Regions from separate parts of the Knoellia altitudinis genome, predicted to be linked through region 3. Evidence: predicted binding sites of a transcription regulator. Region 3 holds the regulator's gene; each other region holds the start of a gene.
The links. Region 3 encodes LexA, which represses DNA repair genes until DNA is damaged. Its sites were predicted from a motif close to TCGAACANNTGTTCGA; they were not measured.

Region 1 (10,422 bases), on a different contig from region 3:
CCGAGCTGGCTGGCGAGGTTGACGACCATGTTGTTGAGCGCGGCCTTCGTCGCTGCGTAGTCGAGCAGCTGCTCGGACGGTTCGTAGGCCTGGATCGAGGTCGTGATGATCACGCTGCCCTCGCTCTTCTCGAGCTCTCCGGCGAGTGCCTGGACGAGCCAGAAGGGCGAGAAGACGTTGGTCGCGAAGGTCCGCTGGATCTGCTCCGGTGGGAAGGCCTCGATCTGGTCGAAGGTCATCTGGTATGCCGCGTTGCAGACGAGGACGTCGAGTCCCCCGAGGGCCTTCACCGCGTCCTTGGCGAGCTGCTGGTTGGCCGCGAGCTCGGTGAGGTCCGTCGCGAACAGGTGCGCCGTACCTCCGACCTCTTTGACGACGCGAGCCGTGTCCTCGGCGTCGCCCTGCTCCTCGGACAGGTGGGCGATCGCTACCGTCGCGCCCTCCTTGGCCATGGTGATGGCCACCGCGCGCCCGATGCCGGAGTCACCTCCGGTGATGAGGACCCGCTTGCCGTCGAGGCGTCCACGACCGGTCCACGACGTCTCACCGTGGTCCGGTGCCGGGGTGAGTTCGCCCGTGGTGCCGGGCCACTCCTGCGACTGGGCTTCGATCTGGGTGAGCTTGGCGCGGGTCATGGGTCCTCGTTCCTTTCGGCGGGAGCGGTGCGTGATCTGCGTTCTGCCAGTTTCCTTACCCGGACGCCGAGGAATCAAGCGTCGAGAAGGGTCCCGGTCAGACGCGGTCGTCGCGGAGGTCGTCGATGACCTCGTCGGTCTCCTCGATGACGATGCGGGTGGCGCTGCGGTGACGGATGAACTCGATCACCATCGGCACCACCGACACCGCCACGATGACGAGGATCGCTGCTTCGAGGTTCTCGTGGATGAGCTCGATGCCGCCGAGGAAGTAGCCGAGGAGGGTGATGCCGGTGGCCCAGAGCACGGCGCCGACCCCGCTCCAGACGAAGAAGTGGCGGCGGTCCATCCGGCTCACCCCTGCGACAACGGTGATGAAGGTGCGCACGATGGGCACGAACCGGCCGAGGACGAGGGCCTTGGCGCCGTGCTTCTCGAAGAACTCGTGCGTCTGGTCGAAGTACTTCTTCTTGATGAAGCGTCCGTCGCGCTCATAGAGGGGGGCACCGATGGCGCGGCCGATCTCGTAGCCGACGACGTTGCCGACGAACGCCGCGAGGCTGAGGATCAGGCAGGCCACCGCGATGTTGATGCCGATGTCGCCGCGGCTGATGAACAGGCCGACGGCGAAGAGCAGGGAGTCACCGGGCAGGATCGGGAAGAGCAGCCCGCACTCGATGAAGACGATCGCGACGCTGACCCAGAAGAACTGGGAGCCGAAGCGGTCGAGGAGCCACTGGGGGTCCATCCAGTCGGGGCCAAGCGTCGGCATCATCACGCGCGCAAGGGTATGCCGTGTGGCTGGGCGTGCGCTGGACGGCTCGCCCCCGTGGGTGGGTCACGTTGCAAAGTGCGAGCGTCGGGCGCAGGGTGGATGGGGACTGCACTCGACCGGAGGAGGAGCCATGCCACAGGGCAGGAGCGGTGCGAAGGACCCGGGTCCGAGCATCAAGGATCCGAAGCTCTACGAGGAGCTGCGCGATGACGGCGCGAGCAAGGAGAAGGCCGCACGCATCTCCAACGCGGCCGCAGCCAGCTCGCGCTCGAAGGTCGGTGAGCGCGGTGGTGAGGCCGAGAACTACGAGGACCGCACGGTCGACGAGCTGCGCAAGCGCGCGGGCGAGATCGGCATCGAGGGTCGCTCCTCGATGAACAAGGACGAGCTGATCGACGCCCTGCGCAACCACTGAGTCACTGGCCGGTGCGGCCGTCGATGCACTCCCGCAGCAGGTCGGCGTGTCCAAGATGCTGCGCGTACTCCTCGATGAGGTGGACGACGACATCGCGAACGTTGAGCTGCCCGTGGTGGTGGCCGTCGACCACGGCACCCATGTCGTCATGCGCCGCGAGCCATTCCTGGCCGTAGGCGACCTCGACCCGCCAGGCCGCCCACGCCTCGTCGACCGCGGACTGCTCGCCCACGACGTCGTTGAAGTCGGCGTCGGCGCCCCGCGGGCCCCAGAGCCGTTCCGGACTCTCTCCCGCCAGCGCGCGACGCCACCAGCCGCGCTCGACCTCGGCGAGGTGCCGCAGCAGACCCAGCAGCGACATCGACGAGGGGGGCACCGAGCGCAGCGCCAGCTGCTCCGGCGTCAGCCCCTCGCACTTCTTCTCGAACGCCTCGCGGCGGCTGTCGAGGTAGTCGGCGTAGTTGTCTCTCTCGCCCAGCAGGGGCTTCTCACTCATGCCTGCCATTGTTGGGCCCGTGAGTGACGAGCGCGAGCGCATTGCCGATGGCGAGGTCGGTGTCGGACCGTGGGAGGGGGCGTGGCCCGACGACGAGAGGCTCGACCCGGACCTGCTCCGCGACGGCGACCGCCGCAACGTCGTCGACGGCTATCGCTACTGGCGTCACGAGGCGATCGTCGCCGACCTTGACACCCGCCGCCACGACTTCCACGTCGCCATCGAGAACTGGGAGCACGACTTCAACATCGGCTCGGTCGTGCGCACCGCGAACGCGATGGGCGCCGCGGCCTTCCACATCGTGGGTCGACGCCGATGGAACCGACGAGGTGCGATGGTCACCGACCGCTACCAGCACGAGCACCACCACTCCACGCCCGGTGACCTGGCGACGTGGGCGGCAGCGAACGGCATACGCCTCATCGGGGTCGACAACCTGCCCGGCAGCCGCGCTCTGGAGACCTATGACCTGCCGCGGAACGCGATGCTCGTCTTCGGGCAGGAGGGGCCGGGGTTGTCCGAGGCGATGCGCGCCGAGTGCGAGGCGACCCTCCACATCGAGCAGTTCGGCTCGACCCGGTCGATCAACGCCGGCGCCGCGGCGGCCATCGCGATGCACGCGTGGGTGCGACGGCACGTGTTCGACCAGCCGATCGCCTAGGCTGTCTCTTCCCCCCATCACACCCTGAGCTCAGGAGAGGCACTTCGTCATGCCCATGAACGAGGAGCTCACGGCAGAACAGACCCATCTCGCGACCGCACGCGCCGAGCTGGCCCGCATGCGCGAACGCACCCTCGCCCTCGACGTCCAGGGCGGCAACGCGGCGTCGTCGGAGGCGCTCGCCGAGACCCTCTGGCGGCGTGCCCGCTCACTCGAGGACGATCCCACGACGGCACTCTTCTTCGGCCGCGTGGACCTCGACACCGACGAGCGTTGGTACATCGGTCGTCGGCACGTCACCGACGACGCCGGCGACCCGCTCGTCATCGACTGGCGGGCGCCGGTGTCGACGACCTTCTATCGCGCATCGCACTCCGAGCCCATGGGCGTGCGGCTGCGTCGCCGCTTCGGCTACGACCACGGCTCGATCACGGCGCTGGAGGACGAGCACCTCCTGGACGCGGCCGAGCCAGAGGCGCGCTCGCAGATCCTCGCCACGGAGATCGAGCGCCCCCGGGTCGGTCCCATGCGCGACATCGTCGCGACGATCCAGCCCGAGCAGGACGCGCTCGTGCGCGTCGACGCGACCACGACGGTCTGCATCCAGGGTGCGCCCGGCACCGGGAAGACCGCGGTCGGCCTGCACCGGGCGGCCTGGTTGCTCTATGCCTATCGCCAGCGGCTGGGGCGCAGCGGTGTCCTCGTCATCGGCCCCAACGAGGCCTTCCTCGAGCACATCGGTGCCGTGCTCCCCACGCTCGGCGAGGTCGAGGTCCGGCACACGAGCATCGAGGCGCTCACGGCGTCGGTGCCGATCCGGGCGACAGAAGAGACGGCCGTCGCACAGCTCAAGGGCGACGCGCGGATGGCTCGGGTGCTGCACCGCGCCGTGTGGTCGCACCTCGTGCCGCCCGAGGAGGCCATGGTCGTGCCGCGCGGGTCACGCGTATGGCGCGTGGCGACCTATGACGTCGCGCCACTGGTCGACGGGCTCGCAGGCCGCGAGATCCGTTATGAGGCAGCGCGCGCGCTGTTGCCGCAGCGGCTGGCCCACTCGGTGCTCGTGAAGATGGAGGCACTGGGGGAGTACCCCGACGACCGCGTCCAGGACGCCATCGCGCGCAGCGCCCCCGTCAAGGCGTATGCCGGCTCGATCTGGCCCAAGGTCGACGCCCGTGCGCTGCTGCACCGGTTGCTGTCGGATGCGGACGCGCTCGCGGCGGCGGCCGACGGGGTGCTGTCGCAGGACGAGCAGAAGGTGTTGCTCTGGGAGAAGCCCTCTCGCACAGCGGGATCCGCGAAGTGGACCCTCGCCGACGCGGTGCTGCTCGACGAGCTCGGTGATCTCCTCAACCGGACGCCGAGCCTGGGTCACGTGGTGCTGGACGAGGCGCAGGACCTGTCACCGATGCAGCTGCGGGCGGTGGGTCGGCGGTGCTCGACCGGGGCCGCGACCATCCTCGGGGACATCGCCCAGGGCACCACCCCGTGGTCGACGGCGTCGTGGGCCGAGAGCCTCGAGCACCTCGGCAAGCCCGACGGCATCGTGTCGGAGCTGCGTCGTGGGTTCCGGGTGCCGGCGTCGGTCATCGAGTTCGCGGCCCGGTTGCTGCCCCAGGCGGCCCCTGGTCTCGCAGCGCCGGAGTCGGTGCGAGACAACCCTGGTCGGCTCGACCTCGTTCTTGTCGCGGGCGCAGGGCTCGTGAGTGCGGTTGTGACAGAGTTGGATCGGCTGATGGCACTCCCGGGCAGCATCGGCGTCATCGTGCCGGACGCCCGGGTCGCTGACGTCTCTCGAGCCCTGCAGGCCGCCGGGATCGAGCACGGCACTCTTGGTGCCACGCACGGCGACGTCGAGCACCAGGTCGACGTCGTGCCTGCGACGGTGGCCAAGGGCCTGGAGTTCGACCACGTCCTCGTGCTCGAACCGGCCGAGATCGCCGCGGCGGAGCCCGACGATCGGACCGGTCTGCGGCGCCTCTACGTCGTCCTCACCCGAGCCGTCTCCGACCTCACCGTCGTCCACTCCAAGCCACTCCCTCCGGCTCTGCAGGATGAGCACCCCATCACGTGAATTCCACTGCGCAAGTTGCGTGTTCAGCCCAACCTGGTTGTGGACAAAGTTGATCGTGGAACACATGTTCGAGTAGTGTGGGGTCATGGAGAGCACTGCTGCGACCGCCGTCCTGGAGGGCCGGTATGCCGCGTTGTCTGCTTCGGCTTCCACGTTGAGTTCCGAGGAGCTTCTGGATGTGATCGAGTCGGCGCAGCGGGAGAAGGACGCGGCGTCGGCGCGGCAGGCGGTGGCGTTGGCGCACTGTCGGCGCTTGACTCGCACGTGCAGGAGGACGGCACGTCGGTCGAGGTGCACCACGGGTTGGGGTACCAGCGGTTGGATGCCCCGGAGCTGGCTGCGCCCCGGTTGGGGTGTTCTGTCCATGTCGCGACGAACCGGGTCCTGGATGCGATCCGTCAGCTGACCCGGACCCCGGCCGTGGTCGATGCGATGGCCTCGGGTGAGCTGGACGAGCAGCGGGCGCGGGTCGTGACGGAGGAGACCGAGTTCCTGTCGGCGGAGTCCGCGGCGGAGGTGGTGGACCGGGTCAAGGGCGTGTGGGGGCAGCTGACGACCGGTCCGTTGCGCCGGCTGCTGGCGCGCACGGCGGCGCAGGTCGACCCGGACGCGGTGACCGCGCACGCGCAGGACGAACGCGCCCGGCGCGGGCTCACCCGGCGCACCGGGGTGCACGGCACGGACCACTGGCGCGGGGACTTCAAGGTGGAGCAGGCCCGGACCGCGTGGGCCGCGGTGACCGAGCGTGCCCGCCAGCTCGTGCGTGTCGACCACTTGCACCTTGTCACCGCCGAAGCGACACATCGCGACCTCCGCGCCTCGAACCGCGCCACAGTCGACCCCGCCGACATCCCCACCACCTTCGAGGAAGAGCTCATCGAGCTCCTCGGCGGACCCGACAACGCCGCACCCCGCGCCTACCCGGTCTCGTTCGACATCGACGGCAACACCTACGGCAGCCCACCACCCACGATCGACCTCGACCACAGCCCCAGCTGGAAGCGCTACCGGATCGACCTCCTACCGCGACCACCACAGCACCCGCAGACCATCCCGTTCTAGAGGGTCCAGGCGAGCACGGCGAGTCGGGGACCGGCGTGGAGGCGAACGGCATACAGCGCTTCTGGCGGCATCGACCTTGGCTCGTCCACGAGTTCCGGTCGAGTTGTCGATTCGGCTGTGGTTCGCTCGTCAGGGAAGTGAGGTCGCACTCGCGCCCTCGCATCCAGCCGACCACAAGGAGATCCCGATGAGCCGCTTTCTCGTCCTGCTGCCCGCACCCGAGGCGGAGTGGGCTGAGCTCCCGCCCGAGGAGCACGAGAAGGGGCAGCGTTCCCACGAGCAGTTCTACCGCGACCTCGCCGCCGGTGGGCACGAGATCCTCGCCACGAGCCCTTTGGAGCCTTCGGCGCAGGCCGTGTCGATGCGCCCCGGCAAGGACGGTGGTGCGGCTCTCGTCACCGAGGGCCCGTTCACCGAGTCCGCAGAACAGGTCGTCGGCTTCTATCTCCTCGAGTCCGAGGACGCTGACGACCTGAGGCGCATCTGCGAGCAGTTCGCGGCCCGTGGTGAACACCTCGAGCTCCGCCGGTTGGCCTGAGAGAAGGAGAACGTCATGAAGGAATACGTCGTGCTCATCGTCGGAGACGCCGACCGCTGGTGGACGTCGATGACGGAGGAAGAACGAGCAGCCGGGTATGCCGCATACACGCGTTTCGACGAAGAGCTCGGCAAGCGTGGACACACCGTGACCGGCGGCGCCGAGCTACAGGGCAGTGCGACGGCGAAGTCCATCCCGGCAGGCGGCGGCCCCGTGACCGACGGTCCGTTCGCGGAGTCGGCGGAGCAGGTGGGTGGCTTCTACCAGGTCCAGACCGAGGACCTAGACGACCTGCTCGACTGCTGCCAGCTGATCGCCCAGCTCGGCGACGCCATCGAGGTGCGGCCGGTCAACACCCCCGAGGACCGTGCGTCATGACCTCCCGCTATGTCGTCCTGCTCCCGGGTGACGAGTCGTCGTGGGAGGAGGCGTCGCCGGAGCAGCGCGACACGGTCTATGCCCGGCACCAGGAGTTCGCCGACCGGCTCACGGCCGGGGGGCACTCGGTCGTCGGCGGCGCCGAGCTGACGCACTCTCGTGAGGCCAAGCTCGTCCGGGCGGATGCGGCGGGGAAGGTCGTCATCACGGACGGGCCCTACGCCGAGACGGCCGAACAGCTCACCGGCTATTACGAGGTCGAGACGGACGACCTCGACGACCTGCTCCAGGTCGTGGGCATCCTCGCGGGTCCCGACCACGGTCGCACCGGGATGGGCGGCGTCGAGGTGCGTCGCGTCGCCACCGCCGAGGGCCGGGAGTCATGAAGCGCTACCTCGTCCTCCTGGCCTACGAACCGGGTGGCTGGGAGGCGGCGACCCCCGAGGAGCGACAGGTCTACGTGGACGGGCACAACGCGTTCCACGCCTTCGTCGACGAGCACGGCCGCCGGGTCAGCGGCGCGGCCTTGGCCGACGCCGACACGGCGACGACGATCCGACGCCGTGACGGCAGGGCGCTCGTGACCGACGGACCGTTCGTCGAGTCGGTCGAGATGATCGGTGGCTACTACGACATCGAGCTCCCCGACCTCGACGTCGCCATTGCGGCCGCGTCCATGCTGCCGCCGGCCTACACGGTCGAGATCCGGGCCGTCATCGAGCTCGACGACGCCGGTGAGCAGGTCGGATGACCGCACTCGAGCGCGTCGTGCGCGAGGAGTGGGGCCGACTCGTCGCCCTGCTCCTCGCGCAGTTCCGACGGCTCGACCTCGTCGAGGACGCGCTCGCCGACGCCGTCGCCACGGCCCAGACCCGCTGGCCGGACGACGGCGAGCCCGACAACCCCAGCGCCTGGCTCGTCACGGCAGCCCGGCGTCGCATCCTCGACCGGCTCCGTGCCGAGACGATGGCCGCACGCAAGGAGCCGCTGCTCCTCGTCGAGGCAACCCGTCAGCCACAGGAGGGCGTCATGGCCGATGACGGCTCGCTCGTCGACGACGACCTGCTCCGCCTCGTCCTAATGTGCGCCCACCCCGCGCTGCCGCCGGAGGGTGCGAGCGCCCTGTCGCTGCGGCTCGTCATGGGCATCTCCACCGCGGACGTCGCCCGGCTCTTCCTCGTTCCCGAGGCGACCATGGCAGCCCGGATCACGCGTGCCAAGAAGAAGATCGTCACCGCGGGGATCCCGTTCGCCATCCCCGGGACCGATGCCCTCGGTGAGCGGCTCGACGTCGTGGCCCACACGGCATACCTCGCCTTCACCGCCGGCTACGCGCCCGGCAGCGGGCCAGACCTGCTGCGCGCCGAGCTCGCGGGTGAGGCGATCCGGCTCGCCCGCGTCACCCACGCCCTGAGGCCCACGGACACGCTCGCCCACCTCATCGCCCTCATGGCACTCCAACACTCGCGACGTGACGCTCGGGTTGCACCCGACGGGTCGCTCGTGCTCCTGCCGGACCAGGACCGTCGCCGCTGGCACCACGACGAGATCGCCGAGGCCCTGGCGCTGCTCGAGGCGACAGAGCCACCGGTCCCCGTCACCGCACTGTCCGAGAGCTTCCGGCTCCAGGCGCGCATCGCCGCCGAGCACGCGACCGCCCCGTCACCCGAGGCGACCCGCTGGGACCGCATCACGACCCTGTATGCCGTGCTCGAGCAGGTCACCCCCTCACCTGCGGTGCGTGTCGCCCGCGCCGTGGCCGTGGCAGAGGCAGAGGGTCCTCGGGCCGGGCTGCTGCTCCTCGACGGCGTCGAGCTGCCGGGGCACCGCCTTCCTGCCGTCCGCGGGGAGCTCCTCGCGCGGGCAGGGGACCGTGCGGGCGCCAGTGAAGAGCTCGCACGAGCCATGGCGCTGTGCGACAACGTGATCGAGCGCGCCCACCTCTCCAGCCGCCTGGGCGAGCTGGCGTAGCCCTCGGACGTCGGCGAGGGTCATGCCGTGGTTCGCCGACCCGGTTACTGGCCGGTCGTTGGGCACGCCTGTCGCCACAAGCACCCCTCGTGGAAGGATCGACTGAAGATCCTGCTCGCCGCTTCCAAGGAGAACCCATGCCCATCGCCACACCCGAGATCTATGCCGACATGCTCGACCGGGCCAAGAACGGCTCGTTCGCCTACCCGGCCATCAACATCACGTCGAGCCAGACGATCACCGCGGCGATCCGTGGCTTCGCCGAGGCGGGCAGTGACGGCATCATCCAGGTGTCCACCGGTGGCGGCGAGTATGCCTCCGGCTCGACGATCAAGGACATGGTGACGGGGTCGCTCGCACTCGCGGCCTACGCCGAGCAGGTCGCGAAGAACTACCCCGTCAACATCGCGCTCCACACCGACCACTGCCCCAAGGACAAGCTCGACGGCTTCGTGCGTCCGCTCATCGCAGCCAGCACCGAGCGGGTCAAGGCCGGCGGTCTGCCGATCTTCCAGTCCCACATGTGGGACGGCTCGGCGGTGCCGCTCGAGGAGAACCTCGTCATCGCCGACGAGCTGCTCGCGCTCTGCAAGGCGGCCAGGATCATCCTCGAGATCGAGGTGGGTGTCGTCGGTGGCGAGGAGGACGGCGTCGACAACGAGATCAACGACCAGCTCTACTCCACGCCCGAGGACGCCATCGCCACCGCGCGGGCGCTCGGCACCGGTGAGGAGGGCTACTACATGACCGCCCTCACCTTCGGAAACGTGCACGGCGTCTACAAGCCGGGCAACGTCAAGCTCAAGCCCGAGGTGCTCAAGGCAGCGCAGGACGCGGTGCGCAAGGAGTTCAACACCGCGAACGACAAGCCGTTCCACCTCGTCTTCCACGGCGGCTCCGGCTCCACGGCGGAGGAGATCGCGGCTGCTGTCGACTACGGCGTGGTCAAGATGAACATCGACACCGACACCCAGTACTCGTTCACGCGCCCGGTCGTCGAGTGGATGTTCCGCAACTACGACGGTGTCCTCAAGATCGACGGTGAGGTCGGCAACAAGAAGCAGTACGACCCCCGCGCGTGGGGCAAGGAGGCCGAGGCCGGCATGGCTGCCCGCGTCCGCGAGGCCTGCGAGCACCTCCGCTCCGCCGGCACCCACCAGGCCTGAGGCCGACGATGACGGAGAACCTCCTCGGCATCCCCGAGACCCGCCTCCCCGAGGACCCGGCAGCGCGCCTGCTCGACGAGGGCGTGGCTGCGGACCAGGTCGCTGCCGCGAACCCGACCTCGTCACTGGCCTGGGCCACCCTCGCCGAGGACGCCCTGGCCGACGGCCGGACCGTCGAGGGCTACGCCTATGCGCGCACCGGCTACCACCGCGCGCTGGACTCCCTGCGCAAGAACGGCTGGCGTGGCCAG
Region 2 (10,422 bases), 190 kb from region 3:
CCCGCTCGGTGCCGGTCATCTCGGGCAGGCCGGTGCCGGGGGTCAGCTCGGGCCGGTCGCCGAGGTCGAGGGTGAGCTGCACCGACTGGTCGCCTGCAGCCACGACCGGCCGAGCTGCTTGCGACTGTGCCGCTGCCCGCTCCCGCACGAGGTCGTCGCCGAGGGTCGGCGGCGGGAGTCGGCGACGCGACGACCGTCCCGTGCTCGCCCGCTCCCACCGGTCGAGCTCACCGACGTGGAGCAGGAGGTCACGGCGGGTGATGCGACCGCGACGCCCCAGCCCGGAGCCCGAGACCCCGATGCCGTGCATGGAGTCGAAGGCACCGGCGAGGACGAGTCGTTCGACGACCGGCCGGCTCACCGTGGCACGTGACCAGAAGTCACCGAGGTTCGAGAACGGCTGTCCCGCAACGATGCTCGCAACCTCGGCACCACTGATGCCCTTGACGTCGGTGAGCGAGAGGCGGATGCCGTAGCCGCTCGCGTCGGGCAGATCGGGGTGCACCGGGGTGAAGTCGCCCCTCCTGCCCTCGTCGAGCCGCTCGATGCGGTAGGTGTCGCCCGAGGCGTTGACGTCGAGCGCGAGGACGGCGATGCCGAGCGACCGTGCGTCGTCGAGGATGAGCCGCTTGGGATACATCCCCGGGTCGTGGGTGAGGACACCGGCGAGGAACGCCGCCGGGTGGTGGGTCTTGAGCCAGGCCGAGTGGTAGGTCGGGAGGGCGAAGGCTGCTGCGTGCGCCTTGCAGAACCCGAACGACGCGAACGACTTGAGCACGGCCCAGATCTGGTCGACATCGTCCGGTGCATACCCTCGTGCCCGGGCCGCGGGACGCCACCACGCCTCGATGTCGAGCTGCCCCTGGGGAGTGCCCATCGTGCGACGCACCTCGTCGGCCTGGGCCAGCGTCACCCCGGTCGTCTCGGCGACGATGTGCAGGACCTGCTCGTGGAAGACGACGACGCCCTCGGTCTCGGCGAGGGTCGGCACGAGAGTCGGGTGGATGAGCTGGGGCTTGGACCAGCCGTGCCGGCTCTCGAGGAACGGGCGGATCATGTCGGACTTCACCGGCCCGGGCCGGAAGAGCGAGATGTCGATGATGAGGTCGCCGAAGCGTTCGGGACCGAACTTGCCGATGAGCTCGCGCTGCCCCGGGCTCTCGATCTGGAAGCAGCCGAGGGTGTGTGCCGTGCGGATGAGCCGGAACGTCGCCTCGTCGTCGAGCGGCACCTGCCTCTCGTCGTCGAGGTCGACCTCGTCGCCGTCGACCCGCCTGACCTCGGCGACGGCGTGGGCCATCGCCGACTGCATCCGGATGCCGAGGACGTCGAGCTTGAGAAGCCCGAGGGTCTCGACGTCGTCCTTGTCGAAGTGGCTCATCGGGAAGCCGAGCCAGCTCGCCTCGACGGGCGTGCGGTCGAGCAGCCCGGCATTGGACAGGACGACGCCGCACGGGTGGAGCGCGATGTGCCGAGGCAGCCCGTCGAGCCGCTCGACGAGCTCGAAGAAGGTGTTGAGTTGGGGCGCATCCAGTCCGCGAGAACGCAGCTCGGGCAGGTCGGCGATCGCACTGCGTGCGTCCTTGGCGCGGATGTGCGGGAACGCCTTGGCGATCTCGTCGATCTCGATCGGCGGCATACCGAGTGCCGCCCCGACGTCACGGATGGCATGCCGCACCTTGTAGGTGTCCATCATCGACACGCACGTCACCCGGTCGCCGCCGAAGCGGTCGAGGATCGCCTCATAGATCTCGGTCCGTCGCGCCGACTCCACGTCGATGTCGATGTCGGGCAGCTCGGCGCGCAACGGTGAGCAGAACCGCTCCATGAGCAGGTCGTGCCGGATCGGGTCGACGCCACTGATGCCGAGGAGGTAGTTGACGAGCGACCCTGCACCCGAGCCACGAGCCGCGACGCGCACCCCCTTGGCCTTGATGAGGTCGGTCACCTCCGCGACCGTGAGGAAGTAGGTCGGGTAGCCCAGGTCCGCGATGACGCGCAGCTCGTCGTCCAGGCGGGACAGCACGGTATGCCGTGCCGCGTCCCCGATCTCGGGGAACCTTCCGCCGACCGCGGCACGACAGCGCTCGGTGAGGACCTGGTGCGGGTCGACCCCGGCCTCGATGCCCAGGATGCTCGGCTCGGGCAGGTGGACGGCGCCGATGCCGAGGTCGCCGCGGGCGTCCTGGACGCACTCGTCGGCCAGCGCGAGCGTGGCGCCGACGAGCTGGGCGGCGCGGCCGTTGTCACCGGCGATCTCGAGGGCACGCAGCCACATCTCCTCGCTGCTCGCGAGGTGACCGGCGTCGGTGACCCGGTCGAGGTGGCGTGAGTCAAGAACAACCAGCCGACGAGCGGCATCAAGGATGTCGACGGTGCGCACCCCGTCGCGGTCGGCGTGCCGGACCGCTGCGGTGAGGACGGCGGGGACGCGGGCCTCGTCGGCGAGGCCGAGCAGGTGGCGGGCGTGGACGCGGGAGCCGGGGGTGCCTTCGGGTCCACCGTTGCCGACGACCTCGATGGCGAGCGCCTCGGGTGGCAGGATCGTCCGCCACCTCTCGAGCCGGGCTCGGGCCTCGACGGGGCGACGGGCGAGGAGCGCCCGACCCACGTCGGAGTCCGGTCCGAGGAGGACCCTGAGCCGGCTCGGCTCGGGGTGGCCGGCCCACTCCTCGCGCTGCTCTCCCCCACGGCACCAGCGGGCGAGAAGGTCGGGCAGCGTCACGGGGACACCGCGCTCACCACGCAGGTGGGTGTCGGTGACGAGCCGGCACAGAGCCGCCCAACCGAGCCCGGGACCGGTGCCCGCAGCCCGGCCCCGGGCGAGGACGGTGACCCGCGGCAACCGTGGGTCGATGACGGCGCCGCCACGCACCGGCGTGCGGGCCTTGCGCACGGGGCGCCCCGTCACGGGCTCACCGACGGCGAGGTCGACGCCGAGGATCGGGTCGATGCCGGCCCGGCGGCAGGCCATCGCGAACCGCACCGCGCCATAGAGACCGTCGCGGTCGGTGAGGGCCAGGGCGGGCTGCCCGTCGGCGGCGGCCCGTTCGACGAGGTCCTCCGGGGTGGAGGCCCCGAACCTCATCGAGAAGCCGGACGCGGCGTGGAGGTGGACGAAGTCGTTCATGCCGTCTCTCGAGCGGCGGCGAGCCGACGAGCAGCACGCTCGCCACGCGGCATACCCAGGGTGAGCGTGACGAGCTCGACGAAGGTCTCGGCGGCGCGCAGCAGGTCGTCGGCCTCACGCACCGACACCCGGACCGTGCGCGACTCGACCTCCTCGCGACGCACGGCCGCGAGCGCGAAGAAGTCGGCCCACTCGCCGAGCTCCGGGGCGTGGTTCGTGAGCAGCGGCCACAGGTCCTGACGGCTGCGTCCGCGTCCGGAGTGACCGGCGACGAGGGCGGCGGCGGCCCGCATCGCGGCATCCTGGGAGGTGACGTAGCGAGCGGCAGCCAGCTCTGCGGCATACGCCTCGGCAAGGCACTGACGGGACTGTTCGATCAGGGCGAGGGCAGGAGCAGCACCCACGGCGATCAGTCCTGGGCCCGGAGCAGGACCCAGGGGTCGCTGCAGCCGTCGGCGGCGTCGGAGGCGAGGTCGTAGACGCCGGTGCCCGCGGCGCTGCCGGCCTCGACCCGCCAGACGTGCCGCTCGGGACGCGCACCGAGGTCACCGAGGTCGCGCCACCACGACCGGCGCTCGCTCCAGTCCTCGAGGACCTCTCGGACGACGAGGATGCGGCCGCGCCAGACGAACGCACGCGGGCGGCACCGGACGGCGAGCGAGCCATCCGTGACGGGCGCCGCGGCCTCGACCCGGACCTCGACGCGTTCTTCGTACCGGCGCACCACGACATGGCCTCCTCAGGCAGGATGGGATGGAGGTGAGAGAGCGATCGAGATGATCGCCAAGGTTCGAACGCCTGTTCGAACACCTCCACTGTACAACCGCCGGACAGCACGCCGTCAAGCCCCTACGCTGACGAGATGAGCCAGCCCGGGGACGCCGTCTCTCAACGAGACCTGAGCAACCACCCCTCGGTCGCTGCTGTGCTGAGCACCCTTGCGACACACCGTGTCCAGACCGTCGTGCGCTATCTCCCCGATGCCGTCCGCACGGCCCGGGCCGCCGCCGAGGCACTCGGGGTCTCCCCCTCCGAGATCGCCAACTCGCTCGTCTTCGCCGGGCGCCGTCACGACGGCTCGACCGAGCCGCTCCTCGTGCTCGCCTCGGGTGGTCGCCGCGTCGACCAGGACCGCATCGCCGCCCTGCTCGACCTCGCCGCCGTCGAGAAGGCCACGCCCGAGCAGGTGCGCGAGTGGACCGGCTTCGCCATCGGCGGGGTGGCGCCGGTCGGGCACCCCACTCCCCTGCGCACCGTCGTCGACGTGACGCTCAGCAGCTTCGACGTGGTGTGGGCCGCGGCCGGGCACAGCCACTCCGTCTTCCGCACGACGTACGACGAGCTGCTCCGCATCACGAGCGGCAAGGCGATCCAGGTCGACTGACGCACCGGTCGCGACACGCGAGACGGCCGCGTCGCCGGGATGACGAGCGCCCCTCCACACTCACCGACCCGGCCACGCGGCCGCGTGATCACTCTGGCGGCAACGAAGGTGGTGCCGGATCAGTACACGTACTCAGGTTCGGCGGACCCGAGATACTCGGACCAGGGTCAGCGAGCCCCGGCGGACAGCCCGAGGTTCTCGTAGACCTCGAGCGTCGCCGTGGAGCGGTTCATCGTGATGAAGTGCAGCCCCGGCGCGCCCTCGGCGAGCATGCGTTGGGCCAGCTCGGTCGCGATCTCGACGCCGACCGCACGCACCGCGGCCGGATCCTCGCTCACGGCCTCGAGCCGGTCGACGACGGCCTTGGGCAGTGGCGTCCCCATGAGCTGCGACATCCGGGTGATCTGCCTGAGGTTGGTCACCGGCATGAGTCCGGGCGTGATCGGCAGGTCGCGGTGCTCGGCGACCCGGTCGCGCAGGCGGAGATAGCTGTCGGCGTCGAAGACCATCTGCGTGACGGCGAAGCTCGCGCCGGCGTCGGCCTTCTTGAGCATGATGTCGACGTCGTGGTCGAGGTCCGGGGAGGCCGGGTGCACGTCGGGGAAGGCCGCGACGCCGATCGTGAAGTCGCCGAGCGTGCGGATGAGCGCCACGAGGTCGGTCGCGTGGTTGAGGCCCTCGGGGTGGGCGACCCACTCGCCGCCGGGGTCGCCCGGTGGGTCGCCACGCAGGGCGAGGATGTTGCGCACTCCCGCGGCGGCATACTGACCGATGACCCGGCGGACGTCCTCGACGGACGCACCGACGCAGGTCAGGTGGGCCAACGGGGTCAGGGTCGTCTCGCGCGCGATGCGCTCGGTGACCCGGACGGTGCGGTCCTGCGTCGTCCCCCCGGCGCCGTAGGTCACCGACACGAAGTCGGGTCGAACGCGCTCGAGCCGTCGGATGGCATCCCACAGCGCCGCCTCGGACACGTCGTCCTTGGGCGGGAAGAACTCGAAGCTCACCGAGGGCCGCTCGGACGAGAGGAGCTGGGGGATGGAGCGGGGTGCCATGGGGTGAGATTAGTCCAGTGGGCAGGCCGTAGGCTCAGACCCACACCCCGTGAGATGCGTGAGATGCGAGGAGCGTTCGTGACCAGCCCGTTGGACGAGGCAGATCTCCGCGCACGCGTGCAGGCCTGCATCGACGAGGAGCTGCGACGCCAGGCCGTCGTCCTCGACGAGCTCGGACCGGACGTCACCGACCTCCTCGACCGCGTCGGATCCCTGCTCGCCGGGGGCAAGCGACTGCGTGCCGCGTTCCTCTACTGGGGCCACCGCGCCGCCGGCCGCGCCGACTCGGACGAGCTCGTCCGCCTCGCGACCGCCATGGAGTTCTTCCAGGCCGCTGCGCTCATCCATGACGACGTCATGGACGACTCGGACACCCGACGGGGTATGCCGGCCGCCCACCGTGCGCTCGCAGCCGTCCACACCGAGCGTGGCTGGGGCGGTGACGACGAGCGTTTCGGCGTGGCTGGCGCCATCCTCGCCGGCAACCTCTGCCTCACCTGGACCGACGAGCTGGTCGCCACGAGTGGGCTCGACGCGTCGGACCTGGCGCAAGGACGCGTGGTCTTCGACCGGATGCGCACCCAGCTCATGGCGGGGCAGTTCCTCGACGTCGTCGACTCGGTCCGCCCGTGGGACGACCTCGCGGCGAGCGAGCGCATCGAGCGCGCCCAGCGGGTCATCCGCTACAAGAGCGCCAAGTACACCGTCGAGCACCCGCTCCTCATCGGTGCCACCGCCGGGGGCCTCGGCGAGAGCGACCTCGCCCACCTGTCCTCCTACGGCCTCGACCTCGGGCACGCGTTCCAGCTGCGCGACGACCTCCTCGGGGTCTTCGGCGATCCCGAGACGACCGGCAAGCCGGCCGGCGACGACCTGCGCGAGGGCAAGCGCACCGTGCTCATCGCGCACACCCTGAGCGGCACCGACGACGCCGGACGCCAGCTCCTCCGCACCGCCCTCGGCGACCCGAACCTCGGGACCACCGCTGTCGACGACCTTCGAGCGGTCATCACCGACTCGGGAGCCGTCGACGCGGTCGAGTCCGAGATCAGCCGTCTCGCCGCCAGTGCCCGCACCTCCCTCGCGGCGGCCACGGGCGTCGCGCCCGACGCCGCAGTCATCCTCGACCAGCTCGTCGAGATCAGCACCGCCCGCACCGCCTGACGCCCGTCAACTGTCGGTAGGGGCCACCTTCCGCACCATCACGCAGTTGCCCAGGCCTTTGGGGCGGTCATAGGTGAAGCCCTCGCGCTCGTACATCGTGCGGGTGCCGTTGTAGAGGAACGACGAGTTCTTCTTCCGTTTCCCGCCGGTGTCGTGGGGGTAGCCCTCGACCACGCCGCCGCCCGCCTGCGCGATCAGGTCCACGGCTCCGCGCAGGGCAACCGACGCCAGCCCCTGGCCACGGTGGGCCTTCTCGACCTGGATGCAGGTGATCCGGTAGTCGGGCAGTTGCTCGGCCGTGGCCAGATACTCCTTGCGGTGGTGGATGCCGGGTAGCTCCTCAGGTGTGCCGTACTCCGCCCAGGCGATGGCCAGGTCCTCGTCGTAGACCAACGCCGCGTGCGCGATCCCCTCGTCCACCCGGCGCTTCTTGAACGCCCGGTTGTCCTCGGCGGCCCCGTCCGGCTCCCGGTCATCGGGATGGAACCAGGTGCACCAGCAGCTGGCGAACATCCCCTTGTTGCGCTCGACGAGGGCTGCGAAGTCGTCAAAGGTCTCCGAGGTGAGCGACCTGATCGTGATCTCGGACATGTTGGCAACCTAGACCGCGTCGGACGTGGACTCCTACCGTTCGGCCCCCCAGCGTCCGAGGGCAGTGATCGCCTCGCCCAGTGCGAGCCCTCGATCGGTCAGCACATAGGCGCGTGTGTTGTGTCGAAGAGGCAGACGGGTCAGCACGCCTGCCGCCTCCAGCTCGCGTAGGCGGGTCGCCAGCATGTTCGTCGGCGTCCCGAGCTCGCGCTGAAGGTCGCCGTAGCGCTGCGGGCCTTCGAGCAGCCGCTCCACGATGAGCAGTGCCCACCGACTGCCGACGATCTCGAGGGCCGCGGCGAGGTCGCTCACTCGGTCGGGTCGGTGTTCGGCTTCATCCAGAACGGCGAGTAGTGGTAGCCGTCGGGATCGTCGAACTGGCGCTGGTACATGAAGGGATAGTCGTCGATGTCACCGATTCGTCCGCCGGCTGCACCAGCACGGTCGACCAGCTCGTCGACCGCCTCCCTGCTGCCGAGGTCGAACGACACCGTGACCTTCGAGGGTGTGTCCGGTCCGCCGACCAGCTCCTCGACTCCCCCGATGTTCGCGTACATCTCTCGGCTGCCCAGCATGAGGTACTGCTCGGGCGCGATGGCGAAGCACGACACGTTGTGGTCGGACATCTCCGGGTTGAGCGTCCAGCCCAGGGCCGTGTAGAAGGCGGTTGCGCGCTCGACGCTCTGGACGGGGCAGGTGATGAAGAGGCTCATGCGGTCATACTTGCAAAATGCAAGTGGGCCCGTCAAGAGCTGTCGCTCTCCATCGGGACAGGCAGCTCAGCGCACCCACACGACCTGCGGTCCGGTGGTGTGGAAGCCGGCCGCGATCCACCGGCCCAGCTCGTCCCCGTGCGCGTAGCCGACAAGTGCTCGGCCGGGGTGGAGGACCGCCGCGCACGCGACCATGGCGGCAACGTCCTCCTGTTGCCCTCCAGCGGCCCAGGCGTTGGACAGCTCCACCGTGGCCCCGGCTTCGTGCAGCACGGCGCCGCCGACCAGCTCCTCGCTCTCTCGCTGGGCAAGGATGGTGAAGCGCGGGTGCTCGAGGAATGCCGGAAGGAGCACCCCCGTGTAGTCGTGCAGCTCGTTCCACCTCCCCAGCTCGTCAGGGTCGGAGACGACGCCCCACCCCTTGGGGAGGCTGGCTTGAGGGGAAGCCGCCTCGCGGTGCAGCCAGTCGGCCTCGAACAACTGCTGGAAACCTGCTGGCGCGAGGTCGACCGTGCCGTACGAGTCGGCGACGGAGCAGTGCTCGAACGGCTCCATGGCGCGCAGCACGCGGTCGACCGTGACGTCGCGTCGCACCGTCTTGGCTGCGGAGTGCCACGGGGGCGGATCGGACAGTGCCCACCACAGGGCGTCGTCGGACCGAGTGGAGATCCCGTGCACGGCGAAGACGTCCTCGTACCACGCCAGGCTCGCGCGGACCCCGGCCTCGTGCTCCGCCGCCGTCTTCCCTGCCACCACGCTCCAGTGGTACCAGAACCGAGGCGAGGCAACTGCACGGACACACCGCTACCGGAAGGTCACCGCCACCCCGCGAACAGGCAGTCGTGGGAGGGTTGACTCCGTGAGCGATCGAGGACCGGCCGACGGGTGGCGTACGGGTTGGCGGCACCTTGACTGGTTGAACCCACCCCCGCAGGTCGCCCGGGACCAGGACGACCTGCTGGTCACCGCAGCGGAGGGCAGCGACCTGTGGCGCACCACGTCGTACGGCTTCATTCACGACACAGGTCACGCCCTGCTCACCGACTTCCCCGACGGGACGGCCGCTGAGGTCAGCTTCATCGCTGACTTCTCGGCCCAGTTCGACCAGGCGGGCCTGCTGATCCGCGCCGACGCGGAGCAGTGGATCAAGGCCGGCGTCGAGCTGGCCGACGGCGTCCTGCAGTTGGGAGCAGTCGTCACGCGAGGCGTCTCGGACTGGTCGGTCGCCCCCGTGCCGGAGTGGTTGGGCCAGGCCGTGGTCGTGCGCGCAAGTCGCAAGGGCAATGCGCTCACGGTCCGGGCCCGAAGCGGCGACGAACCCTGGCGTCTTGTCCGAGTGGCACCCTTGCCGCCCGGGCCGCTCAGCGTGGGGCTTCTGTGCTGCGCCCCCACGTGCTCTGGTCTGGTCGTGCGGTTCACCGACCTGCGACTCGTCGAGGCAGACCAGTCTCTCCACCCCTGAGCAGACGCGAGCGTGTCAGCGCTCGCTCCTCAGCGAACGTTCACGAACGACGTCGTCGTGCCCTGCTGTCACCGGGGTCGTCGCATGCCATCGCAGAAGGCGCCTTGTCGTGCGGCCTGCGACCCGCCCTCAACCCGGCACAGCGCGAAACGCGCCAGATGCGCGACAGGCCACCGCTAGCCATTGAGACGGTCAAGGATGTGATCGTGCTGAAGGTGTTGCTCGGAATCGGACTGACCCTCATCGCCCTTGGCGGGGCGCTCATCCCGCTGCCGGGCCCTGGGTTCATCGTCCTTACCCTTGGCGTCATCGTGACCGCTGTCGCGGCAGCCCTGCTGCAGCAGAGCCCTGAACGCACCTAACGCGGCCGGCAGATGGGTGCGTTTCACCCGTTCGCCCACGCGTGAGCGCATCGCGTCGCCCCATGCGGCCTGTGATCGCCAGACTCACGTTCAATACCGACGCGAGCCGCCACGTCGAGTTGGCCGGACGGGTCGCCATCTCTCGTGTACGTCTTCAAACCCGACCACACGCTTGATCGCGGCATGAGGGGACGTTCGTCGGGCTCACTCGGAGGGTGGAGTATCCCCATCGCTCGCGCGCTGAACCTGTCCCACCATCCAGGTCGCAATCGATGCGGTCACCGCACCGACCACCGCGATACCGACGATCATCAGCGCGACTGCGATGAAGCGGCCTTCGGTGGTATCTGGGAACCGGTCCCCGTAGCCCACTGGCGTAACCGTTGTCGATGCCCACCACAGCGCGTCACCGAACGAGGCGATATTCGCCTCGGAGGAGTCCTGTTCCGCATCGAGCACCGCGATTGCGCCGAGGAAGACGGCCAAGATGGCGACACCTGCGACGTACGTTGACACCCGCCCGATCAACGAGCTCGCTGCTGAGCGATTGAGGACCCGGGC
Region 3 (10,422 bases):
AGTGTCTGGACGAACTACCTGTGAGTTCTGTCCATAGACTTGTCCAATGCCCCTCTCCCGGACCCGTCTCGCGGCGCTCCTGGGGGTCGGTGCCGTCGTCGTCAGCGCCTTGGTCGGGTGTTCCTCCGGACCTGGTGAGGGTCAGGCCTGTCCGGCGCCCAGCGCTGCTCCGGCAGCCGAGCTCGCGCTCCTGCCGTCGGGCCTGTCCTTCGACGGGGTCGGCGAGGTCACGCGCGTCACCTCGACCCAGGGCCACGTGAACGCGCGCGCCGTCTCGACCCAGCCACTCGAGGAGCTCACCGTCTCGATCCAGGACGCGGTCACCGCGGCCGGCTTCCGACCCGCTGGCATGGACAACGAGGGATTCGAGGCCGAGGTGTTCTTCACCTCCGGGACGTATGCCGCGGGGCAGGCGCTCGTGCGCGCAGCCGACTGCGAGGGCCAGTGGGAGATCGACCTCGTGCTCGTCGACCCCAGCCAGCTGCCGAGCGCCACTCCCAGCCCGACCACGAGCTGAGCAGCTCCTGTCGCAGCCCGACCACGAGCTGAGCAGCTCCTGTCGCAGACCGCGGGCATCATGGGTCCCATGACCTCCGAGCCCGTGTGGGAGACGCATCCGGTCACGCCCGACCGGTTCGAGGACTTCGTGACCGTCGTCAACAGGAACCGCCGCACGACGCACTGCTGGTGCCTCTCCCATCGGCTCACCGCGGCCGAGGTCACCGAGCTCGGCGGCACCGGGGAGGACCAGCGCGAGCTGGCGATGCGCGCCCTCTGCGAGCGTGAGCACCCGCCGGGCGTCATCACCTATCTCGACGGCGAGCCGGTCGGCTGGTGCAACATCGGGCCCCGCTCCGAGATCACCCGCCTCGAGCGGTCCACACTCATGCCTCCGACCGACGACCTCCCGGTGTGGAGCATCGTCTGTGTCGTCGTCCGCAGCGGCTTTCGCAGACGCGGGGTGACCCGGCACCTCATCGAGGGTGCGGTCGACTACGCGAGGGCCAACGCAGCGCCCGCCGTCGAGGCCCATCCCGTCGACCCGCAGGGCCGCATGGACCTCACGCTGGCGTTCGTCGGGACCAGGGCGATGTTCGGGCGCTGTGGCTTCGAGGTGGTCGGAACGACCGGGGCGACGGCCAGCAAGATGCCTCGCCTCACGATGCGCCGAACCCTGCTGGCCTGATCGCGGCAGGATGTGGCCATGCCCCGACACGTGACCCGCGACTGGGTCATCCGGCGACGCCTCGCTGTCCAGCGCCTCTCGTCCGCGCCGCTCCCCCAAGCTGCCGACGCTGTCCGTCTGCTCACCTGTGTCCAGAGCCAGGACGCACCTCTCGCAGCGCACTCCCTCGCCATGCGCTCACGCGCCATCACGTATGCCGCCGTGCTGGCCGAGCAGTCGGCCGGCGGCTGGGTGCGCACGCACATCCTCCGACCCACGTGGCACCACGTCGCGCCCGAGGACCTTCGCTGGATCCAGGCGCTCACCGGCGGCAAGGTCGAGGCCGCCATGCCCGCCCGCCACCGCCAGCTGGGACTCACGCCCGAGATCGTCGACCGGGGCATCGACCTCCTGCGCGAGCTCCTTCGCGGAGGGCGGACCATGACCCGCAAGGAGATCGGACCGGAGTTCGCGGCTGCAGGCCTGCCGGGACCGGGCGAGACGATGGCACACCAGCTGATCTGCGCCGAGGTGAGAGCCGTCATCTGCTCCGGGCCACCCCGAGGCACCGAGCACACCTACGCCCTGGTCGACGAGACGATCCCGGCAGCGGAGGCGGACACGTGGTCGCGTGAGAGGGCACTCGTCGAGCTGACCCACCGGTTCCACGCCGGGCACGGCCCTGCCTCCGAGCGCGACCTCCAGCGCTGGAGCGGCCTCACCCTCACCGAGATCCGCTCTGCCACAGCGGAGATCATGACCTCCAGCTCGCTGCAGTCGACGCACCCTCTCGAATCCGTCGAGTGCCAGGGCGAGACCCTCTGGTACGACCCCACGGTGACGGCGCGCACGTCGCTCAAGCACACGGCATACCTGCTGTCGACCTTCGACGAGGCGGCACTGACCTATCCCACCACCGGCTTCCCCAGGAGCAACCCCGACACGGACCGGACCCGACTCATCTCCGAAGCTGCCGGTGGGATCGTCGTCGTCGATGGGCACGACCTCGGCACGTTCAAGCGCAAGACCGAGCCCAGGCGCGTCACGGTCACCGTCCGCCTGGAGGCCGACCTCGACCCCGCGGAACGCGATGGCATCGCCGAAGCCGCGCAGTTCCTGGCGGCCTTCCACGACCTACCTCTGAACCTCGTCTTCGCCTGAGCGCGAGGCGTCTGACGCCTCGCTGAGCAGCCCATCTGTAGCCCTAGATCCAGCCGGGCTGGGAGTGCCAGAAGTCGCGGAGACGCCAAGGCTGCTGGCCGGCCCCATGTGCAGCGCGCGACACGCTGGTTCGCAAGTGGATCGGGTCAGGCGTCGTTGGTGCCGAACCCGTCGCGCTCGGCCCGTTCGTGCGAGTCCTCGGTCTCCTCGAAGAAGGTGACCGTGAGGCCCGCCGGAGCGTCGACTCTGGAGTTGAGCGACATCCATGGGGTGAGGACCGGCTCTGCGACGACGGTTGCTCCAGCACTCTCCGCCTCGCGAGTCGCCGACTCGGCGTCGTCCACCTCGAACGCGATCCGGATCTTCGGGCTCGGCGTTCCCGCCGCCTCGACGGCGTCGATCGCCACCTTGTGCGCTGGACTCGCGATCTCAAAGGTCGCCCGGCCAGCCTCGAGGATCGCGACCCGGTCCTCCCCTCCCGAGGAGAACGCCGCGATCTCGTCCATGCCGAGGACGTCGCGATAGAACCGGACCGCGGTGTCGTAGTCCTCCGCCTCCACGACCACTCGCAGCTGCTTGACCTTCTGCACTCGCCCACTCGACTGATCTGTCATGAGAGGTCCAAGCCCCGCCGGCCCGGACTTATTGCCCAGCAGCGACACCCGATGCCCCGATTGCGGCCCAAGGATGGCGCTCGTGCGCCACACGTCGCGGACGACGCCGGGCACAGCAAAGGGCGCCCCGCGCGAAGACTGGCGGGGCGCCCTCCATGCTGAGTCGGAGAGGGGTCGAAGCTCATCCAAGGACTCAGGACCGAACCGGGGTCGAAGCGGCTCGGAGCGTGGTGCGTCAGCCCTGGGGGATGACGATGGTCTGGCCGACCCTGACCTGGGCCGTGGCAAGGTCGTTGGCCGCCTGCAGCTCGGCGACACCGGTCGCGACCGACACCCCGGCGAGGTGCTGGGCAGCGATCTCGGAGAGGGTCTGCCCCTGCTGCACCGTCACCGTCACGGCAGGCGCCGACGCGGCCGCTCCTCCCGTGAGAGCGACGAAGGCGACCACCAGGGCAACCAGGAGCACCATGGTCGTCAGGACGAGACGACCGGCTCGGGTGACCCTCAGCGCCGGCGCCGCGAACACGGGCACCGACGCCCCGGTGGGGATCGACACGAGGCGCGGCTGCGTCGAGCGACGCGGAACCGGACGCGGCGCGGCATACCCGATGGTCGTGCCGTCCAGCACTGCAACTGCACTCATGGTGTCCTCCTGGATCGGTGTCCCGCTCGAAACGGTGTTCGAACGAACGCTTGTACGATTTCTAGCACGGATGTTCGAGGAGTTCAAGACACGCGTCGAACAGATGTTTGAAACACCTGCTCGAACTCCGTAGGCTGTGCTCATGTCAGAAAGCCAATCAGGCGCCACTGACAACGCCTTCTGAGGAGACGAACCATGAGCGACAAGCGCCGCCAGGACGACGCCGACGTCCACCAGCTGCCCGACCGGGACCCGGGCGACGGCACCCTGACGGTGCGTCAGCGCAAGGTTCTCGACGTCATCCGCAACTCGGTCGACCGCCGTGGCTACCCGCCGAGCATGCGTGAGATCGGCCAGGCCGTCGGCCTCACCTCTCCCAGCTCGGTGTCGCACCAGCTGCACGCCCTCGAGAAGAAGGGCTACCTGCGCCGCGACCCCAACCGGCCCCGTGCGCTCGAGGTCATCTCCCCCGACACGCCGAGCGACATCCGTGGCTACCGGGGTGGAGCAGCTCCCGACGACATCGACGCCGACCTCGACCCGACCGGCTCGGGCGACGCGCGGCCCGAGGCCAGCTATGTGCCCGTGCTCGGCCGGATCGCCGCCGGTGTGCCGATCATGGCCGAGGAGATGGTGGACGAGGTCTTCCCACTGCCCAAGCAGATCGTCGGCGAGGGCTCACTGTTCCTGCTCAAGGTCGTCGGTGACTCGATGGTCGACGCCGCGATCTGTGACGGTGACTGGGTCGTGGTGCGTCAGCAGCCGAACGCCGACAACGGCGACATCGTGGCCGCCATGCTCGACAACGAGGCGACGGTCAAGACGTTCAAGCGCAAGGACGGCAAGGTCTGGCTCATGCCCCACAACCCGTCCTTCGACCCCATCGACGGCGACCACGCGACGATCCTCGGCAAGGTCACCGCAGTCCTGCGTCGCATCTGAGCGGCTGGGCTCACCCCAGCCGCGCGGCCAGCTCCCGCGCCAAGGCGGTCAACGTGACGCCGAGCGGCGCATCGATCCGATGTGTCGTCTCGGCGTCTCCACGCGTGGGGCCCAACGTGACGACGACGACGGGTATGCCGTGTGCCGCGGCGCGGCGCACGAACCGGTATCCACTCATCACCTTGAGCGACGACCCGAGCACGACGAGGACCGGCGCGGCCTCGGTGAGGGCGAAACACTGCTCGACCCGTGGTTTGGGCACCGAGCCGCCGAAGAAGACGACGTCTGGCTTGAGGGTGTCGTCCCCGCACACGAGACAGCGAGGCGGGACGAAGGTCTGCACGGCGTCATCGGCAAGGACGATGTCGCCGTCGGGCCGGATCTGGCTGCTCACCCTGGAACCGTCGCCGACGAGTCCCAGAGCGAGAGAAGCGAACCCGGGGTTGGCATCGTCCATGAAGGCCTGCACGAGGTCACGGTCGGTGCGTTCGCCGCAGGTGAGGCACTCCACGTCGGCAAGGCTTCCGTGGAGCTCGATGACGTCGCGCGTGCCGGCGTCCTGGTGGAGGCCGTCGACGTTCTGGGTGATGACGGTGCCGATCGCGCCGACGCGCTGGAGCTCGGCGACGGCCCGATGCCCGGCGTTGGGTTCGGCGACGGAGAAGCGCTGCCAACCGATGAAGCTGCGCGCCCAGTAACGCTGTCGCGCAGCACTGGTCGCACAGAACTCCTGATGCGACATCGGCGTCACCCGCCGCTGGCCGTCAGGCCCGCGGTAGTCCGGGATGCCACTCTCGGTCGAGAGGCCGGCGCCGGTCAGGACCAACGCAGGGCCGCGGTCGCGCAGGAGCGATGCGACCTCACCCACGGACACCTCTCGACTCACCCCACCATCGTAGGTCGCCCCGAGCGGGCCCGGACTCACTCGCCGGGGCAGGCGCTCTGGTGGACCAGCGCTCCCGTGACCATCCAGCGCCAGTCGGTTGCCGACCCGCCCGCGTACGCTCCGGCTCCGCACTGACACCTCCAGTGCCACCGGCCGAGGGCGTCACAGCTGACGTCCGGGTGGTGGCTGCGGCGGGCTGTCCGCCTTCGCATCGTGGCCTTCATGCTGGAGAGGAGGGCTCGGCACCACCGCCAGATACGCCCTGCCCTCGTCCGTCAGCGCATCACGCGGTGTGCAGAGGACTGGCCCTTTGATAACTGGGCGTTATAGGATTCATCCATGATCGATGCAGCCGGCCTCCGCGTCATGCGGGCCATCGCCGACGAGGGCAGCTTCACCGCGGCGGCCCTCTCCCTCGGATACTCCCAGCCCGCCATCTCACAGATGGTCCGTCGCCTCGAGACCCGCACGGGCACGACACTCGTCGAGCGCATCGGCCGCAGCGTGCGCCTCACCGAGGCCGGTGCCGTGCTGGCCCGCCACGCCGGACCCGTCCTGTCGGCCCTCGACGCCGCGGAGGAGGAGGTCGCTGCCATCGCCGGCCTGCGCTCCGGCCGCGTCCGTCTCATGGCCTTCCCCAGCGCCTCGGCGACCCTCGTCCCCAAGGCCCTGGCCAAGGTCAAGGCCGAGCACCCGGGCGTCTCCATAACCTTCAGCGAGGGCGAGCCGCGCGAGTCGCTGGCCGCGCTGCGTGCCGGGGAGTGCGACCTCGCGGTGGCCTTCGTCTACGAGGGCACCGACCTCGGCCGCGGCGAGGAGGATCTCGACGCCTTCGTCACCACCCCCCTCCTCGACGACGAGGTTCTGCTCGCGGTGCCGCGCACCCACGACCTCGCCCGTGCCAAGCACGTCGACATGGCCGCCCTCAAGGACGAGACGTGGATCGCCGGCTGTCCCCGCTGCCGAGGCCACCTCCTCCAGCTCGCGAGCACCGCGGGCTACGTCCCGGACATCGCCTACGAGACCGAGGACTACGTGGCGGTCATGGGACTCATCGCCGAAGGGCTCGGCGTCGCGGTCATCCCCGACCTCATCCTCAAGACGGTCCACCACGAGGACGTCGCGGCACTCCCGATGACCCCGGCCTCGCGCCGCCACATCGTCGCCGTGACCACGCCCGACCTCCAGCGCGTCCCGGCGGTCAGGGCCACGCTCGACGCGCTCGTCGAGAGCGCCAAGGCGTCGGCGGCCAAGACCCGCAAGAAGGCCGCTGCCCGCTGACCTTCACCTGGCGGTGACGACCTGGAGCCGGTCGCCCCGCTCCACGACGGCGATGTGGCCCCGCTGGTCGGTGCGGTAGGCGGCATACCCGTTGCTCCTCAGCATGCTCAGGTGTGCAGCTGTCGGGTGTCCGTAGTCGTTGTCCTTGCCCACGCTGATGACCGCCACGGGCGCTCTGACGGCGGCCATGAGGGCGGGGTCGAGGTTCGCGCTCCCGTGGTGGGGTGTCTTGACGACGTCCAACTCGCCCGCAGCAGAGGCCATCTCGGGGTCTCGTCGCATCCTGAGCACGAGGTCGTGCGCTGCCTCCCGCTCCACGTCGCCGAGCAACAGGACGTCGACCTCACCGACGTGGACGGCGAGCACGATGCTCGCGTTGTTGGGCACCGAGCCGGCCGCGATGCGGCGCACGGGCGCCCACACCTCTGCGGTGGCCTCGCCGAACGAGAGCCGGTCCCCCGCCGCAACGGCAGAGACGGGTATGCCGCGTGCTCGCGTCCAGCCGGTCACCTCACCGACCTGGTGTCCCGGCTCCGCCACCGGTGAGACGAGGACCTGTCCGACCTCCCGACCGCCGAGCACCCCGGGCAGGCCCTCGACGTGGTCGGCGTGGAAGTGCGTGAGGACGACGGCGTCGACGACCTCGACACCGAGCGAGTCGAGACAGCCGTCGGCAGAGGCCGGCTCGGGCCCGACGTCGACCACGAGCGCGCGCCGAGGGCCGGTGCGGACCACTGCCGCGTCACCCTGGCCGACGTCGCAGAAGGCAACGCGCCAGCCGTCGGGAGGCCACGTCACGACCCGCGTCGGGATGGTCATCGCCGCGCTGAGGGCGACGACGGCGAGGGCGAGCAGTGGTCGCACGACCGCGGCACGCCCGAGCCATCGCCCGGTGACCAACAGTGTCAGGGTGAGCCCTGCGAGCAGCAGCGCACCCGGTGGGCCGTCGGGCCAGGGCAGCGTGCCGCCCGGGACGTCAGCCATGACGCGCGCGGTCCGAGCGATCACCAGCGTGGGCACGGCTCCGAGCCAGCCGAGGAGCTGGGCGGGCGCGTCGGCGACGACCGACACGAGAGCGGCCGCCACCCCTGCGACCGTGGCCGGAGCCACCAAGGGCGCGGCGACGAGGTTGGCGACGACCCCGACGATGCTCACCGACCCCTGGAGCAGGACGATGAGCGGGGCGCACATCGCCTGTGCCGCAACGGGTATGGCGATGGCCGGGCCCATGAAGGCCACCCTGGGGTGGAGTCTCGCGGCGATGGCATCGCCCCACGGTCGGGTGAAGAGGAGCAGGCCGAGGGTGGCGAGGGCCGACAGGGCGAACCCGAAGGACCGCGCCATCCACGGGTCGATGACCAGCACCACGACGATCGCGCCGGAGAGGACCGGCAGCCCGGCGGCGCGGCGCGATCGGCTCATCCCGATGAGCCCGATGAGACCCATGGCGGCCGCGCGGACGACGCTCGGCTCGGGTCGGGCAAGGACGACGAACCCGAGGATCGCGAGCGCGACGACGAACGGGCGCCACCGCCGTCGCACTCCTATGAGGACGCAGAGCCCGAGCACCAACCCACCCACGACAGCGATGTTCGAGCCGCTCACCGCGGTGAGGTGGGTCATGCCCGTCGCCTGCATGGCGTCCGTGAGGTCGGCCGGGGTGCGGCTGGTGTCGCCGATGACGAGCCCGGGCAGCAGGCCGCGTGCGTCGGCCGGAGTGGGGTCGACGGCCCTGCGCAGTCCCGCCCGCAGGTGCTCGGCGACCTGGGCGACGACGCCCGCCGGCTTCGTGACCTCCTGGCTCGAGACCCGCAGCACCGCCACCTCGGGGTAGCCCGGCTGCGGCGGTGCCAGACGCCCCCGCAACCGCACGCCCTCGTGCCACTTCAGCCGGAGCAGGGTCGCGTCGCCCCTCAGCGAGATCGGCGCGTGCGCGGACGTCGTCCTCCCCCGCCCGTCGACCCGATGGGCGCTGGCCCGTGCCATGACGACCGGCTCACTCCCGCCCCTCGCCTCGAGCAAGACCGGATCCGAGGTGATGGTCGCCTCGACCGTGACCACTGCCCGGGCCGCCGTCAGGTCGTCGAGGTCCCCCAGGCCGCGCAGAGCGTGCTGGCCGTTGCCGGCGACCTGCACCAGCAGAGCGACACCCAGCACGAGGACGAGTGGGCGGCCGCGACCCCAGAGCTGCAGCACGAGCACGAGGAGCACGAGCGCGACGGACACCGCCCATCGCGGCCCGGCTGACCAGGTCAGCGTGCCTGCCAGGAGGGCCCACGCCGCGAGCGCCGGGACGAGCAGCCGGACGTCACTGAAGCGGATGACCTCGCGCGTCCACGCGTCCCGACGGGCCCGCAGCTCCGCGGCATCCGGATCCGTCACAGTGTGACCTTGGGGGTCAGCTGGGCCAGCAGCTTCTCGCCGATCCCACTCACCTCGCCCAGCTCCTCGACGCTCGTGAACCGGCCATGCTCGGTGCGCCAGTCGAGGATCCGCTGGGCGAGGACGGGTCCCACACCGGGCAGGGTGTCCAGGGCGGGCAGGTCAGCCGAGTTCAGGGAGACCGTGCCGCTGGCAGGAGCGGCGCCGGAACCCGCTCCAACGCCCCCGGCGGCACCCGAGCCAGCACTGGCTCCTGCCCCGGGCCCGGCGACGACCTCGCCCGGCCTGGGCACGACGATCTGCTCTCCGTCGACGAGCACCCGTGCCAGGTTCACCGCTGTCAGGTCGGCCGTCCGAGAGGCCCCACCCGCCGACGCCACCGCATCGCCCACCCGCGCACCGGCGCTCATCCGGTAGACACCGGGCCTGGCCACCTGCCCGACGACGTGCACGACTGCGGTGCCGCTGGGACCAGCGCCACCAGCGCTTCCGGAGGCACCGGGCGCGCCCGCGGTCGCGGCTGCACCGTTTCCGCCCCCACCGCCTGAGCTCGAGCCACTGGGCGAGGCTCGCGACAGGGTCGAGGTCCCGCGGCTCACCCCCGTGGGCTCCGTCGCAGCACCTGTGGTCAGGGATGCCCCGCCACCACCACCAGCCAGCCAGACCCGCACGCCGAAGACGACGGCCACGAGCACGACGAACACCAGCACCGCCATCACCGCCGACCGGCTCGGCACCCAGCGAGCCCCGCGCAGGCTCACCGGCAGCTCGAAGACCGGACCGCGCGGCACCTCGAGCGGTCGGTGCCGACCACGGTCGTGGGCGTCGAGCCGGGCATCCTCGCCACCCTCGTCCCGGCCACCGCCACCACGGCCACCGACGGTGGCGCCACCTCGCACCCTCGCCAGAGCGCGCGGTGAGACGGCATCTGGATCACGGCGGGGCGGCATACAGCGACGTTAGGAACGCCGGGCGCGTGACCCAACTCCGTCCGGACCATCTGTGGACGGCCACCGGCCGGCCGCCCGTCTGTGGACAAACCTCAGCCGCCGAGACGCCCCGCCCACGCCGCGATGTTGCGGCGGTGCCGGGCCAGCACGATGAGCGACACGAGCCCGAGCCAGACGCCCACCCCCCGGTCCACCGTCGTGCCGGCCCGCACCGTGAGCCACACCCCCGCGCCGAACAGGAACGTCGAGGCGATGACCGACGCGTTGCCGAGCCGCCGGACGAACGGCAACGCGGCCAGGAAGACGACGAACGCCGCGAGTGCCACCCAGGGCACGACCGCCAGCATCGCCCCGAGCGAGGTGGCCACGCCCTTGCCACCTCGACCACCGAGGTAGGG

Region 1: the regulator LexA is predicted to act here: its motif matches at 5,113-5,128, upstream of ACFQW8_RS09975 (DUF222 domain-containing protein).
Region 2: the regulator LexA is predicted to act here: its motif matches at 3,921-3,936, upstream of ACFQW8_RS15730 (YbaK/EbsC family protein).

The regions. Positions count from the first base shown of each region.
Region 1 covers NZ_JBHTDK010000001.1:2,112,728-2,123,149, forward strand. Annotated here, with positions in the region: gene ACFQW8_RS09945 (SDR family oxidoreductase) at 1-635, opposite strand, end outside; gene ACFQW8_RS09950 (DedA family protein) at 733-1,410, opposite strand; gene ACFQW8_RS09955 (DUF7218 family protein) at 1,541-1,825, shown strand; gene ACFQW8_RS09960 (DinB family protein) at 1,827-2,321, opposite strand; gene ACFQW8_RS09965 (TrmH family RNA methyltransferase) at 2,341-2,982, shown strand; gene ACFQW8_RS09970 (HelD family protein) at 3,038-5,056, shown strand; gene ACFQW8_RS09975 (DUF222 domain-containing protein) at 5,321-6,118, shown strand; gene ACFQW8_RS09980 (YciI family protein) at 6,306-6,656, shown strand; gene ACFQW8_RS09985 (YciI family protein) at 6,672-7,034, shown strand; gene ACFQW8_RS09990 (YciI family protein) at 7,031-7,420, shown strand; gene ACFQW8_RS09995 (YciI family protein) at 7,417-7,785, shown strand; gene ACFQW8_RS10000 (RNA polymerase sigma factor) at 7,782-9,005, shown strand; gene fbaA (class II fructose-bisphosphate aldolase) at 9,143-10,171, shown strand; gene ACFQW8_RS10010 (DUF3151 domain-containing protein) at 10,180-10,422, shown strand, end outside.
Region 2 covers NZ_JBHTDK010000002.1:199,975-210,396, reverse strand. Annotated here, with positions in the region: gene ACFQW8_RS15745 (DNA polymerase III subunit alpha) at 1-3,130, opposite strand, end outside; gene ACFQW8_RS15740 (SAV_6107 family HEPN domain-containing protein) at 3,127-3,534, opposite strand; gene ACFQW8_RS15735 (DUF6504 family protein) at 3,540-3,857, opposite strand; gene ACFQW8_RS15730 (YbaK/EbsC family protein) at 3,993-4,514, shown strand; gene metF (methylenetetrahydrofolate reductase [NAD(P)H]) at 4,682-5,569, opposite strand; gene ACFQW8_RS15720 (polyprenyl synthetase family protein) at 5,648-6,733, shown strand; gene ACFQW8_RS15715 (GNAT family N-acetyltransferase) at 6,740-7,324, opposite strand; gene ACFQW8_RS15710 (winged helix-turn-helix transcriptional regulator) at 7,358-7,636, opposite strand; gene ACFQW8_RS15705 (VOC family protein) at 7,633-8,037, opposite strand; gene ACFQW8_RS15700 (hypothetical protein) at 8,104-8,793, opposite strand; gene ACFQW8_RS15695 (DUF1349 domain-containing protein) at 8,954-9,499, shown strand; gene ACFQW8_RS15690 (hypothetical protein) at 9,706-9,861, shown strand; gene ACFQW8_RS15685 (potassium channel family protein) at 10,066-10,422, opposite strand, start outside.
Region 3 covers NZ_JBHTDK010000002.1:11,139-21,560, reverse strand. Annotated here, with positions in the region: gene ACFQW8_RS14880 (hypothetical protein) at 47-517, shown strand; gene ACFQW8_RS14875 (GNAT family N-acetyltransferase) at 587-1,186, shown strand; gene ACFQW8_RS14870 (winged helix DNA-binding domain-containing protein) at 1,205-2,326, shown strand; gene ACFQW8_RS14865 (VOC family protein) at 2,473-2,916, opposite strand; gene ACFQW8_RS14860 (LysM peptidoglycan-binding domain-containing protein) at 3,176-3,583, opposite strand; gene lexA (transcriptional repressor LexA) at 3,779-4,525, shown strand; gene ACFQW8_RS14850 (Sir2 family NAD-dependent protein deacetylase) at 4,536-5,411, opposite strand; gene ACFQW8_RS14845 (LysR family transcriptional regulator) at 5,751-6,692, shown strand; gene ACFQW8_RS14840 (ComEC/Rec2 family competence protein) at 6,696-9,074, opposite strand; gene ACFQW8_RS14835 (helix-hairpin-helix domain-containing protein) at 9,071-10,024, opposite strand; gene ACFQW8_RS14830 (glycerol-3-phosphate acyltransferase) at 10,117-10,422, opposite strand, start outside.